3 regions of the Fictibacillus arsenicus genome follow, and region 1 is predicted to be linked to each of the others. Evidence: predicted binding sites of a transcription regulator. Region 1 holds the regulator's gene; each other region holds the start of a gene.
The links. The regulator Rex, encoded in region 1, represses fermentation and respiration genes when NADH is low (regulators of the CRP and FNR family bind a similar motif). The targets are predictions, from matches to a motif close to TTGTGAAATATTTCACAA.
Positions count from the first base shown of each region.

Region 2: a site for Rex is predicted at 3,285-3,302, ahead of qoxA (cytochrome aa3 quinol oxidase subunit II). Genes of this name have one in related genera too.
Region 3: a site for Rex is predicted at 2,393-2,410, ahead of ABE41_RS15270 (formate/nitrite transporter family protein). Genes of this name have one in related genera too.

Region 1 is NZ_CP016761.1:483,297-488,635, reverse strand. It holds gene groES (co-chaperone GroES) at 1-73, opposite strand, end outside; gene ABE41_RS02720 (CPBP family intramembrane glutamic endopeptidase) at 311-1,024, shown strand; gene ABE41_RS02715 (YdiK family protein) at 1,021-1,224, shown strand; gene tatC (twin-arginine translocase subunit TatC) at 1,380-2,162, opposite strand; gene ABE41_RS02705 (twin-arginine translocase TatA/TatE family subunit) at 2,175-2,357, opposite strand; gene ABE41_RS02700 (redox-sensing transcriptional repressor Rex) at 2,371-3,006, opposite strand; gene moaC (cyclic pyranopterin monophosphate synthase MoaC) at 3,052-3,555, opposite strand; gene ABE41_RS02690 (ABC-F family ATP-binding cassette domain-containing protein) at 3,957-5,339, shown strand, end outside.
Region 2 is NZ_CP016761.1:367,018-372,356, forward strand. It holds gene ABE41_RS02055 (5-formyltetrahydrofolate cyclo-ligase) at 1-651, shown strand, start outside; gene ABE41_RS02060 (DJ-1/PfpI family protein) at 652-1,221, opposite strand; gene ABE41_RS02065 (L-cystine transporter) at 1,551-2,903, shown strand; gene qoxA (cytochrome aa3 quinol oxidase subunit II) at 3,380-4,357, shown strand; gene qoxB (cytochrome aa3 quinol oxidase subunit I) at 4,376-5,339, shown strand, end outside.
Region 3 is NZ_CP016761.1:2,980,091-2,985,429, forward strand. It holds gene ABE41_RS15255 (CapA family protein) at 456-1,499, opposite strand; gene ABE41_RS15260 (DUF4383 domain-containing protein) at 1,729-2,088, shown strand; gene ABE41_RS15270 (formate/nitrite transporter family protein) at 2,500-3,384, shown strand; gene ABE41_RS15275 (DMT family transporter) at 3,483-4,388, shown strand; gene ABE41_RS15280 (amino acid ABC transporter ATP-binding protein) at 4,672-5,339, opposite strand, start outside.

The DNA of each region.
Region 1 (5,339 bases):
CAATGCCGCTTGCAGTTTTTTCTTCACCTTCTACAAGCTCAATAATAATACGGTCACCTAATGGCTTTAACAAGTGAAACACCCTCCTTAAATAGTTAAAAAATTTTCTTATTAGCACTCTTTGTTAGTGAGTGCTAACTCCATTTCTAATAATAAATAAAACTTTAAAACTTTGCAAGCAGGAAATATGAAAAAGTTCTCAAAATCGATATCCTCGCGAGCTATGCCTATTCTATGTTAAAATGGGTTAGCATATAAAGAGTAATAATAAGTAAGAGTATTCGCGTGAGGAATTAAAGGAGAACTTAATTTGAAGAAAAAATACTGGTGGATCATCTTTATATACATACTAATGCAATTCTCGGGATATCTCGGAATTCCTCTATTAAATGAACTTGGTGTTCCCGAAAACCAATTGTTCGGAATGTGGGGCACAATAAGTTTTGTAGCCGCTCTATTTATTATCCTTTACATGCTGATTCCTGAGATGAAAAGCCGGCATCGCGATTCTGAACGGGTGTCTAAAGGCTCTGCAGTCATGTGGTCGATCATCGGTATTTTTATGGCGTATGCCGCTCAAATTATTGCCAGCCTTATTGAAATAAACGTATTTGGAATCCAGCCAGGTTCTGAAAACACAGAAAAACTTGTTGAAATCGTAAAAGATGTACAATACTTTATGATTGTCACGGCTATTGTCGGCCCAATACTAGAAGAGATTATCTTCCGAAAGATTATTTTCGGATCACTTCATAAACGATTTAATTTCTTTCTATCTGCTTTGATCAGTTCTCTTATTTTCGCTGCTGTTCATGCGGACTTTACACATCTCTTAATTTATACAGCAATGGGCTTTACCTTTGCATTTCTGTACGTTCGGACGAAAAGACTTATTGTTCCAATCGCCGCACACGTCGCAATGAATACACTCGTATTGATCGTCCAGATTTTCCTTGCTGATGAAATCAAGGAAATGGAAAAACAGCTAGAAACAGCGCAATTGATTTTTGGAGGACTGTTATGAAGACATCACCATTGTTTATGGCATTTTTATATTTAGGAATCGGAGTCGTCTTTACGTACTTAGCTGTCCATTATGCCAGTGAGTACGGCATGACGAACTTTTGGACGATCATCACCATGGTTGTCGCAACGTTCGATTTCGCAAATGCCATCCGATACTTCGCTTTAAATAACCATTTGAAAAGAAAACGAAAGAAATAGATATGAAAACTGCCCTTCCGGGGGCAGTTTTTTCTTTTTGAATAGAGATTTCTAGATCATCGCGTGAAATCTGAGGTATTTGGCGTGGAACGAAACTACTTTGACGTGTAACCTTAAGAAATACACAAAAAGAGGGCTCCCATAAAGTGGCCCTCTTATTCATTATATGCAGATTCAACTTCAGCTTCTTTCTCTTTCACAAGAGCTTCCACTTCGGCTTTCATTCGTTTTTTGTATGCTGTTCTTGATATCAAGATGCTGATCTCATAAAGAAGAATTAACGGGAAAGTAACCATTAAGTGAGACAAAAGTTCTGGCGGAGTAATGAATCCTGCTATAACTAGGATCCCAAAGTAAGCAATTTTCCTGATTCTCTTTAAATAGTCAGGTGTTACAATTCCTAATCGTGTTAGAAACATGATCAGAACCGGGAACTGAAACAGCAATCCAAACGGCAATGTGATATTAAATAAAAATGAGAAATATTCCTGAATCCCGTATTCTCCTTCAACACTAAGTGCAGTAGCAACATTGCTCATAAAACTTACGACAAACGGAAAGAGAATAAAATAGGAGAATGCTAATCCCGTTAAGAATAGCAAAAAGGCTATCGGGATATACATGAGTGTTACTTTTCGTTCATTTTCATAAAGACCGGGGCTGATAAACGCCCATAGCTGGTACAGCACGACTGGCGCTGCTAATACACAGCCGATAAAGAATGCAAAAGTCATATAGACATTCAATGGGTCTGTTAAGTGAAATGCGTTCATCTGAATATCTTTAGCGATTGGATCACTTTGCAAATACACGATCACATGCTTAGCTAAGAAAAATCCAACGATGAGAAAGACAAAGAAAGCTATTAGTGCCCACACGATGCGTTTTCTTAACTCACCAACGTGGTCGTATAACGTCATATTTTTTTCAGTGGTCATAGAAAAACATCCTTACTTCTTCGGTTCTTCGCTTTCTTTTTTGTTATTATCATCATCGTCCATAATGCCTTTTGTTGCATGCTTGAACTCGCGAAGCGTCTTACCTGCTGCTTTTCCTAATTCAGGCAGCTTCTTTGGTCCAAACATAACTAAAGCTACAAGTCCAATTACTGCAATACTTCCTGGTCCTAACATTGTACTTCCTCCTTTAAGAGTAATTTTTCATAAAATAAACGAGTGACTGAAGCTCTACAGCTAAATCGATATGATGTACACGAATTTCTGAAGACAAGGTCAGACGTGCCGGCGTAAAGTTCAATATGCCTTTAACACCCGCTCTTTCCAGCTGATCGGCGATCGGCTGGGCTGCACCCACTGGCACAGTAAGAATGGCAACATCAATTCCCCGTTTCTCAAGTTCACTTTCAATATCGTTCGTATGGTAAATAGGTACGCCGGCAATCTCTGTACCGATTTTAGATTCATCTACATCGAATGCTACTTCTATTTTTGTATTATTATTTTTTGTAAAATTGTAATGCAAAAAGGCAGTGCCTAAATTACCTACTCCGATTAAAGCAACCGTTGTTGTTTCATCCTGATTAAGGGTTTTGCGGAAAAATGAGAGCAAGTAGTTAACATTGTAGCCATAACCCTTTTTCCCTAACGCACCAAAATAGGAAAAATCTCTTCGTATCGTAGCAGAATCTACTTTTACAGCCTCACTTAATTCAGCAGAGGACACCCTTTGCTTTCCTGAGGAAGAGAGATTTTTTAGAAACCGGTAATATAATGGCAGCCGTTTAGCTGTAGCATGCGGTATTTTTAGCTGATCTTGGTTCATGTATTTTGCCCTCCATATTCAGAAAGCTTATCTTTTCCTATTGTATCATACTTTGTCGGGGCTTGATGAGCGTACGAAATCCCCATTCTTTCCGCCTGTTTTTGAGACGAGATATGTAGGACCGATGATCATTCCTTTATCAGCTGCTTTACACATATCATATACGGTCAATGCTGCAGCTGAAGCGGCCGTAAGTGCTTCCATCTCTACTCCAGTACTTCCTTTTGTTCTTACTTCAGCTTGTATGTTTAATTTGTAACCTTCGTCACTTTCTTTGTCCCATTGAAAGGAAAGATCAACGCCGGTTAATGAGAGCGGGTGGCACATTGGAATCCAGTCAGATGTCTTTTTAGCCGCCATGATGCCAGCGATTTGAGCAACTGCGAGAACGTCCCCTTTTTTGAACTTGTTATCTCTAATCTTAAGGAAGACTTCTTCAGATACGGTTATCCCGCTGACCGCGATGGCAGTCCGGTATGATGTTTCTTTTTCTGAAATATCCACCATTCTGGCACGGCCTTCTTCGTTAAAATGGGTTAACTCTTTCATAAAACCCCTCCTCATGTTGAATATACACGAAACCGCTTTTATTGTCGTTATTTTCTTCCATGTAAATATTGCAAAATGTTGAACATTCCCTTTGTTGGCGTGAATCCCCAAACTGCGCTAAACTACTAATAGATAGGGTTATGATTGTTATTTAAAGGCTAGTGGAAGTAGTTGATTTCCGCTTCAGGATGCTCGCTTTCCGGGGGGCGTGCGGTGAGCCTCCTCTGCGCTTTGCGCCGTTAGGAGTCTCACCTGTCCCGCTAATCCCCCAGGAGTCTCGCACCTTACGCTCCAACCAACTTGTCAATGAAGCGTAACCAATGCTTTGTTCACAAGCAGCAATTCTTTGGAATAAAGCCACTAAATTAAATAATCACCCTTTTTCATAGAGGTGAATTGAAATGATTATTTTACAAGTTCAAGACGTCACAAAGTCTTTTGGTGCTGACGTCATTTTATCCAATATAAAATTAGAAGTTCAAACTGGAGAACGTATTGCGCTTGTTGGCAGAAACGGCGCAGGAAAGTCTACTCTTCTCCGCGTGATTACAGGCGAGTATTCATACGATTCCGGTCATGTCATGATTCCAAAAGATGTGAAAACAGGCTATCTCGCACAGGATGCCGGTCTTGATTCTGATGAAACGATATGGAACGAAATGCTCTCAGTCTTTGAACCTCTTCGAAAAAAAGAGAAAAAGCTGCGTGAAATGGAAGCGCGCATGGGCGATCCCGGTGTTTTAGAAAACGCTGCAGAGTATGAACGCCTTTTAAAAGATTATGATGAGCTGCAGATTCAATTTAAGGATGAAGGCGGATATCAATACGAAGCAGAGATTCGTACCGTTCTTCACGGTTTTCAATTTGCCGATTTCGATAGAGACACGAGAATCAATACGCTTAGCGGCGGACAGAAAACAAGACTTGCTCTTGCAAAGCTACTTTTAACGAAACCGGATCTTCTTATTCTGGACGAACCTACCAACCACTTAGATATTAAAACGTTAACGTGGCTCGAACAGTATCTGCAAAGCTATCCAGGCGGCATTCTGATCGTCTCCCATGACCGTTATTTCCTCGATAAAATTGTAACTTCCGTTTATGAAGTATCCAGAAAACGTTGTTATCGATTTACGGGAAACTATTCTAGTTATTTAGATCAAAAAGCGGAGCGGTTTGCTCAAGAAATGAAAGAATTTGAAAAACAGCAAGACCAGGTTGCTAAACTCGAAGATTTTATTCAGCGCAACCTTGTGCGTGCTTCAACTACAAAACGTGCACAGAGCCGGCGTAAACAGCTTGAGAAAATGGAGCTTAAAGAACGTCCCGCAGGATCAGAAAAATCCGCTTCCTTTTCTTTTGATATCGAAAGACAAAGCGGAAACGATGTGCTGAAACTTGAGGAAGTGAGCACCGGCTATGAAAACGGAGCCCCACTTTTTAAAAATGTAAACCTGGCAGTAACCCGACAAGATAGTATAGCAATCGTCGGACCTAACGGAATCGGCAAATCGACACTATTAAAAGTAATTCGAAAACAGCTGCCGCTCATTACAGGCGACATTCGATATGGCAGTGGTTTGAAGATTTCTCATTATGATCAGGAACAAGCCGATCTTCACTCACGGAAAACACTTTTGAACGAGCTTTGGGATGATTATCCCGAAAAAACCGAAAAGGAAATCCGTTCAATACTTGGCCAATTCCTTTTCAGCGGTGATGATGTTCTGAAGCTTGTAAACGAGTTAAGCGGCGGCCAGAAAGCACGGCTTGCCCTTGCTAAG
Region 2 (5,339 bases), 120 kb from region 1:
TTTCCGTTTCCTTTAACAAATCGAATCCCAAATTTTAAAGGAGCAGAGGCTGCTGCAAAATACATAACCGATATGAAGGAGTACAAAGAGGCTAAAGTAATCAAAGTTAATCCTGATTCGCCTCAGCTGCCGCTTAGAACTCAAATTTTAAAGGATGGAAAAATGCTGCTCGTGCCGACGCCAAGGCTTAAGGATGGTTTCATTCAAGTGAAGCCAGAGTGGGTTCCGAAGGGGGAAGAAAGAAAAGCGGCAAGCCTTTCAAGCATTATGAACTATGGGAAAGTGCTCCCTTTATCACTGATGCCTTCAATCCACTTGATTGTAGTGGGATCGGTTGCCATTCACCGTGACGGCAGAAGACTTGGAAAAGGCGAAGGGTATGCGGACAGGGAATATGCGATTATCCGCGAACTTGGGAATAAAGAAGTACCCGTGATCACTTCCATTCAAAGTGCTCAGCTGGTTAATGATAATATTCCTGTACATGTGTTTGACTTAACCGTGGATTGGATTGCGACTGAAAAAGGATTGATCGAAACAAAATCACCTTATCCAAAACCGACAGGGATTGTCTGGGCAGAGGTAAGTGAAGAGGACATGGAAACCATGCCCGTTTTAAAAGAAATTAAAGAGTTGATCTCTAACAAATAATTATGACATAGAAGGTTCCTTAAAGTATTGCAAAGGACTTTTTTCATCTGCAGGTAGAATTTTTAGCTGACGCAATACTTCTTCAGCAAAGATAATATAGTTGGAGCCTGTAGCAGTGAGTACATTTTGATCTGTAACAAGATGTTCTTCTTTTTTGTTATTCCAGTTCATAACGGGCAGATACTGTGTGTCATTCTGAGTGAGGGAAGCGGTATATTTTACGTGGTTCAGAACTCCGGCAGCTCCCAGCAATGCAGGCCCTCCGCATATCGCTCCAATCAGTTTGTTGCTATCGAAAAAGGAACGAATCATGTTTGTCACACCAGCGTCTTCAAGCAAGTGATAAGGATTTCCGCCTGGAATGATAAGGGCTGAGTAATCATCTGAATTAACATCATTAACCGTTGTATCAGGCATGATTTTTAATTTGCCGGCTGATGTGATCGTTTTGCTGATTGAATAGGGTGAGCATGTTACAAGTTCATAATTTGAACCATTTAAACAAGTGATTAAGATTGAAATTTCAAATTCGGCAAAAGAATCATAAACAAACAGTAATACTTTTTTCATATAATGGCCCCCTTTGGTATATCCAAATTTTAGCACCAGCTCATATGAATTTGCTACAAAAACGAGCATAATTTATTTCTTGAAAGAATATATCTGAAACACAACTAAATAAACTCACAAAATAACGAAGACACAATCACACTATGGCTCGATCTTTCATTTTTGGAAAGGCTGGGCTTTTTATTGTGCAATAGAGGAGGTGGCTGCTAAAAGGATTCCCTCAGTAATTCCTACTTGACAGATAGGTTTTATTGTATTAATTTATTTTAGTTAACTAAAGGGGGGACTTGTAGGTGACTACTTACTTAGTTTTATCAAATATTGCTATTATGCTTATACTTTTAGGTGTTTTGTTTTATATGCAAAAGAAACACGTCTCGTTTTCTAAACGTGTATTCACAGGCCTTGGATTAGGGATTCTCTTCGGTCTTGTTCTTCAGTACGGCTATGGTGCTGATTCTGAAGTTGCAGCAAAATCTACTGATTGGTTCAATCTAGTAGGCGGCGGATATGTAACGTTCTTAAAAATGATCGTTATGCCGCTTGTGTTCATTTCTATCCTTTCAGCGTTTACGCGCTTAAATCTTAAAGGAAATATCGGAAAATTAAGCGGATTAATTATCGGAATCTTAGTAGGAACAACTGCAATAGCAGCGGTTGTTGGGATTGGAACGTCTGTTGCTTTCGATCTTGAAGCTGTTCAAATCGAACAGGGTGACGCAGAAACTGCGCGCGGTGAGCAGATGGAAGGTACTTTTGCAGAAGTGAAAGACTTAACATTGCCGCAGCAGATTCTATCATTGCTGCCAGCTAATCCGTTTTTAGATTTTACAGGTGCTAGACCAACTTCAACGATTGCAGTTGTTATTTTTGCAGCATTCCTTGGGATTGCTTATCTGGGTGTGAAGCGCAAGCAAGAAGAACATGCTGAGCTTTTTGCGAAGATTGTGGATGCTTTTTACTCGGTTATCATGCGTGTTGTTACATTAATTCTTCGTTTAACACCATACGGAGTACTTGCTTTAATGACAAAGACTGTCGCACTTAGTGATATGGGTGCAATCGCGAAGCTCGGTAAGTTCGTCATTGCTTCTTATGTAGCACTTTTGATCATGTTTGGAATTCACTTGTTGCTGCTGACGTTTGCTGGGTTAAACCCAATCACATATATGAAAAAATCATTCCCGGTACTATCTTTTGCCTTTACATCTCGTACAAGTGCAGGGGCGCTTCCTTTAAACATCCGTACACAAAAGAGCATGGGTGTACCTGATGGAATTGCGAACTTTTCAGGTTCTTTCGGACTTTCGATCGGCCAGAATGGATGTGCCGGAATCTATCCAGCGATGCTTGCTGTAATGATCGCTCCAACTGTCGGAATTGATCCGCTGTCACCATCGTTCTTGTTGACGCTCGTGGTAGTTGTAGCGCTTAGCTCTTTTGGTGTAGCAGGTGTAGGTGGCGGAGCGACATTTGCAGCGATTCTCGTATTATCTGCGATGGATCTTCCGATTGCTCTTGCAGGTCTATTAATTTCTGTTGAACCATTGATCGACATGGGCCGTACAGCGGTGAATGTCAGCGGCGCGATGACATCGGGACTATTAACAAGTAAAGTTCAGAAACAATTAGATACGGATGCTTACAATGACAGTGAAAATCAAGTTGAAGTAAGTGCATAAGGAATTAAGTGAGACGACCTTGCCTTCGGGCAGGGTCGTTTTTTAATGGATTACAGAATAATAATAGAACGGAATAAATAATACGCGCAGGATAATAGGATCCTGCGTTTATTTATGTTTGTAAAAATTCGCTAAAAAGGTGTGAAGCCTTTCCAATTAGGGTAAAAATTAAAAACTGAACTTTCTAAAAGAGGGGCATCCCATTACCAGCAGATGAAGGCTCTTCCAAATTCGTGAACATTGTATGTCAAAACTGTGATAAACTTGTGAGCTTTATTTGAAGTTCTCGTGACATTTCGTTACGGATAAGCCACATTTCAAGGGATTCTGATACTATGAGGGCAAAGGTTTTTTGTCATTTTGTTTTGCCTTTGATATCCATTGTGATTTTTTTCACAATGTACTATAATCACTTGTGGTTCGATGTATAAAAGGCAAAATGAATGCTTTTAAATAGAGAAAGGAAGGTGGACCTGGTGATGCAACGGTTAAAGCCGTTTTTAACATTCGGGTTATTGATAGCCGTGTTTATGCTAAGCGGCTGCAGCGATATGGTGGTTTTAGATCCTAAAGGACCTGTTGGTGAACAGCAGAAGGATCTTATTATGTATTCGATCTGGTTTATGTTATTTATCCTGCTGGTTGTATATGCACTTACAGCTTTTATTGTTTATAAATATCGTGACCGCAAAAATCATAAGGGATATGATCCTGATAATGAAGGAAGTCATTTGCTTGAGACGATTTGGTGGATCATTCCTATTATTATTACCATTGCATTGGCTGTTCCAACGGTTAAAACGATCTACTCTCTAGAAGGACCTCCTGAAGAGACGAAAGATCAAAAACCATTGGTTATTCATGCAACATCTGTGGATTGGAAATGGGTTTTCACATACCCTGAGCAAGACATTGAAACAGTAAACTATCTTCATATCCCTGAAGATCGACCTGTTCTATTTAAATTGACTTCAGCCGATTCTATGGCATCATTTTGGGTTCCTCAACTAGGCGGCCAAAAGTATGCGATGGCTGGTATGGAGACAAAGCTTTACTTGCAAGCTGATGAGCAAGGAACGTATGAGGGACGAAACTCCAATTTTACAGGAGAAGGTTTTACAGATCATACGTTTGATGTGATGGCTATGTCTGATGAAGAGTTTGAAAAGTGGGCGAGTGAAACGAAAGCTGATGCTCCTGAACTGACGAAGGAGCAGTACGATAAGCTGATGCTTCCTGGCCACGTGAAAGAAATGACGTTCTCTTCTACTCACTTAGGTTTTGTTAACCATGCTGATGAAGCTGATTATGCGATTAAAGCTCGTGAGCGATTAGGCTATGAGCCGTTAATTCCTCACTCCAAAGCAGCAAAAGAAAAGCGTGAAGAAGAAAAGGAAAAGAAACAACAAGAACAAGAAGAATCAGAGTCTCATGGGGATTCACATGCCCATTAACAGAGGAGGCAACTTAATATGAAATGGGATGAATTTTTCGTAACAGGCGACCCGCTCATCTATGGCGCTGACGTTTCCATTGTCTTAACAATGGCGGGAATCCTGTTTTACATGACTAGATATAAAAAGTGGAAATGGCTTTGGACTGAATGGCTTACAACTGTTGACCATAAAAAACTTGGTATCATGTATATCGTTTCTGCAGTTCTTATGCTTTTCCGCGGTGGTGTCGATGCGCTCTTAATGCGTACACAGCTCGCGGTTCCTGAGGCGAAGTTCCTCGATTCGCAGCACTATAACGAGATTTTTACAACTCACGGTACGATCATGATCATCTTCATGGCAATGCCGTTCTTAATAGGTATTATAAACGTAGTTGTACCATTGCAGATTGGAGCTCGTGATGTAGCTTATCCATATTTAAACGCCGTAAGTTTCTGGACGTTCTTTATCGGTGCTATGCTGTTTAACATTTCATTTGTTATCGGTGGATCACCATCAGCAGGCTGGACGAGTTACATGCCGCTTGCAAGTAACGAACTTAGTCCGGGACCAGGGCAGAACTACTACTTATGGGGTCTGCAGATTGCGGGTATCGGTACATTATTAACCGGTATTAACTTCCTTGTTACGATTCTTAAGATGCGTGCACCGGGAATGACATTATTCCGTATGCCGATGTTCACTTGGTCATCGCTTGTAACAATGGTTATTATCATTTTTGCTTTCCCAATTTTAACAGTAGCACTAGCACTTATGTCATTTGACCGTTTATTCGGAAGTCATTTCTTTACTCTTCAAGGGGAAGGGATGGATATGCTTTGGGCAAACCTCTTCTGGTTATGGGGTCACCCAGAGGTATATATCGTAATCTTGCCGGCATTCGGTATTTTCTCAGAAATTATTTCTACGTTCTCTAAAAAAACGTTGTTTGGTTATAAGGCCATGATCTGGTCTATGCTTCTTATCGCTGGATACAGTT
Region 3 (5,339 bases), 1.6 Mb from region 1:
AAGTAAAAAATAATATAAGTCCCTTTTTCACCGCTGCATCTCCTTCCAAAAATTTTAATTATTTGAATATATTAAAATTATATAGAGGAGAAGAGATTTCTGCGCATGAGTATAGTAGTCTTTAATATTTCATTTTGTTTACTTAATCTAAGACAAATTTCATGTATATTTGGTAATCATCAACAAAAATATGAGAAACTCTGAAGTCTCTCATTATACATAAATATTTTATTTAAGCTCTTTTCTAACAGATTGTTGCTACAGAGAAATTTTTAATTCTTCATTGTATAGTTAATTGGAGCGGAAGGGCGAGACACCAGCAGGATGAGTGGGACAGGTGAGACCATTCAATGACGCAAAGCGACGAATGGGCTCACCGCACACCCTGCGGAAAGCGAGTCCAAAGAGCGGAAATTAGCCTCTTTCAATAACGACAAAGATTACGAAAACAGCCTTTATTTAAAATCATACCCCGTTAATTTTATTTGATAGGAAAGCTCTTCTAATTTAGCCAGTATGCGTTTTTCCTCGTCTGGATCAAGTTTTATTATCGTGTCATTTTTAATGAAATAAGGTTTAAACTGCATGCCTATTTTTCCATTAATAATATTAATTTTCAATAATCCCGTTTCTGCACTATTCCCCTTTACATAATCCGGAAATAAAAAGTTTCCTAAAGAATAAGCAATAGGCTTTCCTTTGTAATATTGAAAACCTTGCAGAACATGAGGGTGAGAACCAACAATAGCATCTGCCCCAGCATCTATCATGGTTCGTGCATAGTTAACTTGATAGGGTTCCGGATGCTTGCTTCTTTCTTTCCCCCAATGCATGTAAACCATTAAGTAATCGCACAATTTACTCTCTCGGCTGACGATCTCTTCCAAGAGATCTAAGTTGTATCCATTAGCCAGCCCAGGACTGCTTTCACCTGCTCCCCATGATGTACTCGGCAGTACCCTCGAAAACGCTAGAAACCTGAATTTCTTTCCTTTGATCACAACTTCTTTTGAATTGTATGCTTCTTTCGTGTCGTTTCCTGCTCCTATGTAAGACAAGCCATAAGTTTTAATATAATGCATTGTATCTAGCAGCCCTTCTGCCTCGTAATCCATCGTGTGGTTGTTAGCAAGGGAGATAAGGTCAAACCCAGCATTTTTCAAACCCTGAAGAGCTATAGGATCTGACTTAAAGTTATATTCTTTTGAGAAAACCCCAGTATGGTTAGTAACTGCTGTTTCAAGGTTTACAACAGCATAATCGCTTGCTTCAATTTCTTCTTTCACATAACGGAAAGGATAATCCGGTCCCTTTGTTTTAACGGTGTCCTTTATTGACCAGTCCATCATTGTATCACCGGCAAACACAATGGATATTTCGGGATCTGTATGTTTATAAATCGCCTCTTTCCAGAAACTTCGAAATTGATCTGCTTCAAAAATAGACGTACTCGAAAGTAAGATCGTTGTAGAAAGTACTAAGTTTTGCAGTACGTTCATATTTTCATCCCCCTGCACCCTCTTTGCTTGGAGATTATACATTTTTAAATGTAAGAAATCTGTCGGATTGGATTAAAAAATAACTCCAATTTTGTCGCATGCGAAATAACTGGAATAAAAAAAGAAAATAGTTATATATTTAATTAACAAATGTTATACAACATGTTTACAAAATGAGAAAATGTGGAATAAATGTTTGTAATCATATTAAAAATTTGGAGGTATTAGGATGGCTAGTAAATTTGTAAAGGTTTTAGGAATCGTTTTTCTTATTCTTGGTGTTATAGGATTTGTGTTTCCAATGGAAGGATTATTCCATCTAACTCCTATTCATAACGTGATTCATATCGTTTCTGGTATTGTTGCGTTGTTTATAAGTTCAAGTGAAGCAAAAAGTATTCTTTATGCGAAAATATTTGGAATCGTGTATCTGCTTGTAGCCATATTAGGATTATTCACTCATGAATTTGCAGGAATTATGTTTATGATCGCAACAAACATTCTGCATTTTGCAATCGCATTTTCATCTTTATATGTTGGGTTTAAATCTAATGCAACTGCAACGGCTGGACATACAGCATCCAGATAAGTATTTTGTTTATGAAAAAAGAGCAATCCCCTTTTTTGGGGAATGCTCTTTTTTTCTTTATATGTCAAATAGCAAATTCAGCGTTTCTTTTTGCCATTTTCAAATTCCTCTTCAAAGAAAAAAGTACTAGGATGTTCACTAACTTTATAACAATATTTCTTCATATGTTTAACATACTGAAATTTTGAGATGGTGACGCATTCACCTGTTTTTAAAACAGTTACCGTATCTCCTTGATTAAAAATGTTCCCTGATCCTTTCAAGTGAGCACTTCCCTTCCTCTCTATTTTACCACAAATCATGAATGTGCATTAAATTACATTTTAAATACTTTCTTCTTTATTTAGTTTCTATGCTTGTTGTTTTGGGAAGAGTATTAAAACAAGAATGATGAAACTTGAGGGACTATGAATGGAAAAAAACAAAAAAAAATCACCTGATGTACCTGATCGGCAGTATTTCTTTCCAGCACAAATTATTGAATACTTTATTGAAGAAGGAAAAGAATCCTTAAAGATTACTAACTTAGCACAATTTATTCTATCTTTTATGGCCGGTGCATTCATTGCATTTGGAGCGCTAGGTTCCGTTCTTTTATCAATGGAAGTTCATACACCAGGTCCATATAATTTGCTAGCAGGTGTTGGATTTGCCATTGGTTATGCCATGATATTCTTATCTGGTTCCATACTATTTACCGAGATCAATGTATTGCTCCCAAGTTATATTTTGCAGAGCAAGTATTGGATCAGCAAAAATGTTTTGCGTTTCTGGGGAATTTGTTATATTGGAAATTTCTTAGGTGCCCTTTTTGTTGGATTTTTACTGAATTTATCAGGTTCTCTTGATAGAGAGTTTTATGAAGGGCTGCTCAAATTCATGGAAAAAAAGATGGAGTTTACAGAGCGCGGAACTTGGGGATGGTTTCAAGTTCTTTTTTCAGGAATTCTTGCAAACTGGCTTATTGGTATAGCTGCAGTTCTTGCTACAGCGGCTCGTGATGTAATGGGCAAAATCTTTGGTATTTTATTACCGGTAATTATATTCGAAGCCGGGAACTTCCAGCACGCAGTTGCAAATATGGGATATTTCAGTATTACAGTTTTAGAAGGCTTTGAATACAGCTGGTATGAATTCATATTGCTTAACTTGATTCCAGCCTCCATCGGAAACCTAATCGGCGGCGGAATCCTTGTATCACTTCTGCTATCATTTGCTTTCAAAGATGATATAGATGAAGATATTGTAAAAGATGATGATGAAACTGATAAAATCTCTGATAAAGTCCATAAGTAGAATACAAGATCATCACCTTCATTGTCCTATACAGTGAAGGTGTTTTTTGTTAGAGTTCAAATAGGAACAGATTTTCATCAAAACAAAGGATGTATACTATGTCATATCAAACTAAAATCGCATTCCTATTTGTGGCGATCGGTGCGTCTTTTTGGGGAATAATCGGTTATTTCGTTAAAGAGCTGGCTTCAATCGGATACACACCTTTACAGATTGTTTTCTTAAGAGCCATTAGCGCGTTTATCTTCTTTTTCATATGGATCATTATTTACCGTCCAGGGCTTTTAAAAATAAAATTAAAAGACAGCTGGTATTTTTTCGGTACAGGCGTACTGAGTATTTCCTTCTTTAACTGGTGTTACTTTACAACTATCCAGCACTCCTCACTCGCTATCGCAGCTATCTTGTTATATACAGCACCTGTTTTTGTTTTGTTGATTTCTATCTTTGTTTTCAAGGAAAAATTAACTTGGCAGAAGCTTATGGCATTATTCATCACTTTTTTAGGCTGTATGTTTGTTTCGGGTATTTTTTCGGGAAATTTCTCCGAGCTGTCTTGGACAGGTTTAATTACTGGACTCGGAGCTGGATTCGGTTACTCCCTTTATAGTATTTTTGGCAAACTGGCATCAAAAAAGTACGAGACACTGACCATCAGCTTTTACACATTTTTGTTTGCTATGATCGTGTTATTTCCCATAAGCGGCATCAATTCTTCTGAAACGGCTGACTTCGGTGCGCATGCCATCGTGTATACAGCAGGACTTGGATTATTCCCAACTGTTCTGGCTTATTGGTTCTATACGCAGGGATTAAAACAAGTAGAAGCGAGTAAAGCGTCTATCGTTTCGACCGTAGAACCGGTTGTCGCAACCATTATGGGGCTATTATTATATAAGGAATCCGTATCTTTCATTCAGGTGACAGGTATTCTGCTTGTGCTGGGTGCAGTGCTGCTTATCCAAGAGCGAAAAACAAAGACAGTGATGGATGCTTCATTATAAGCTTCGTTGACAAGTTGATAGAAGCTTAATGTGCGAGACTCCTCCGTGCCAGCCACATGAATATACTTCGTGCAAGGCATGCGACGAGGAACATGCCTCGTTAGGATTTGCTTGTAGACGCAGGAGCACACAAACTTCCTTGAATGTGAGACCCCGCAATCGCATTTAGCTAGCTCACCTTACCCTCGCGGAAAGCGAGCATCCTGGAGCTGAAATCAACCACTTCCAAGAGCCCTAAAAAAACACAATAAAAGGGTGCAGCATGATGCTGCACCCTTTATGATTAAAGAATGGAACTTAAGAAATCCTTTGTTCGATCTTCTTTTGGATTATTAAACAACTCAGATGGTGTTCCTCTTTCCCAAATCTGCCCGTCATGCATATATACAACCTCATCTGCTACTTCTTTTGCAAAGCCCATCTCATGTGTAACAACGACCATCGTCATTCCTTCCTGGGCGAGCTCTTTCATTGTAGCTAATACTTCACCAACCAGTTCAGGATCTAGTGCTGAAGTGGGTTCATCAAATAGCATGATATCGGGTTTCATAGCGAGTGCTCTTGCGATTGCAACACGCTGCTTCTGACCCCCGGACAGCTTAGCTGGATATACATCTGCTTTATCCGATAGACCTACCTTATCAAGCAAAATCCTCGCATCTTTTTCAGCTTCTTTTTTATTTTCATTTTTCACCATTACAGGTGCTTCCATTACGTTTTCAAGAACGGTTTTATGAGGAAAAAGATTAAAGTGCTGAAATACCATTCCAACTTTTTGGCGTACTTCATTTAAATTATGAGATTTAGGATCAACTTCTTCTCCCTCAATCACAATTTTCCCGCCATTCTTTATCTCCAGAAAATTAATACAGCGCAGCAACGTACTTTTTCCTGATCCGCTTGCACCGATTAATACTACAACATCACTTTCATTAACATTAAGATTTACTT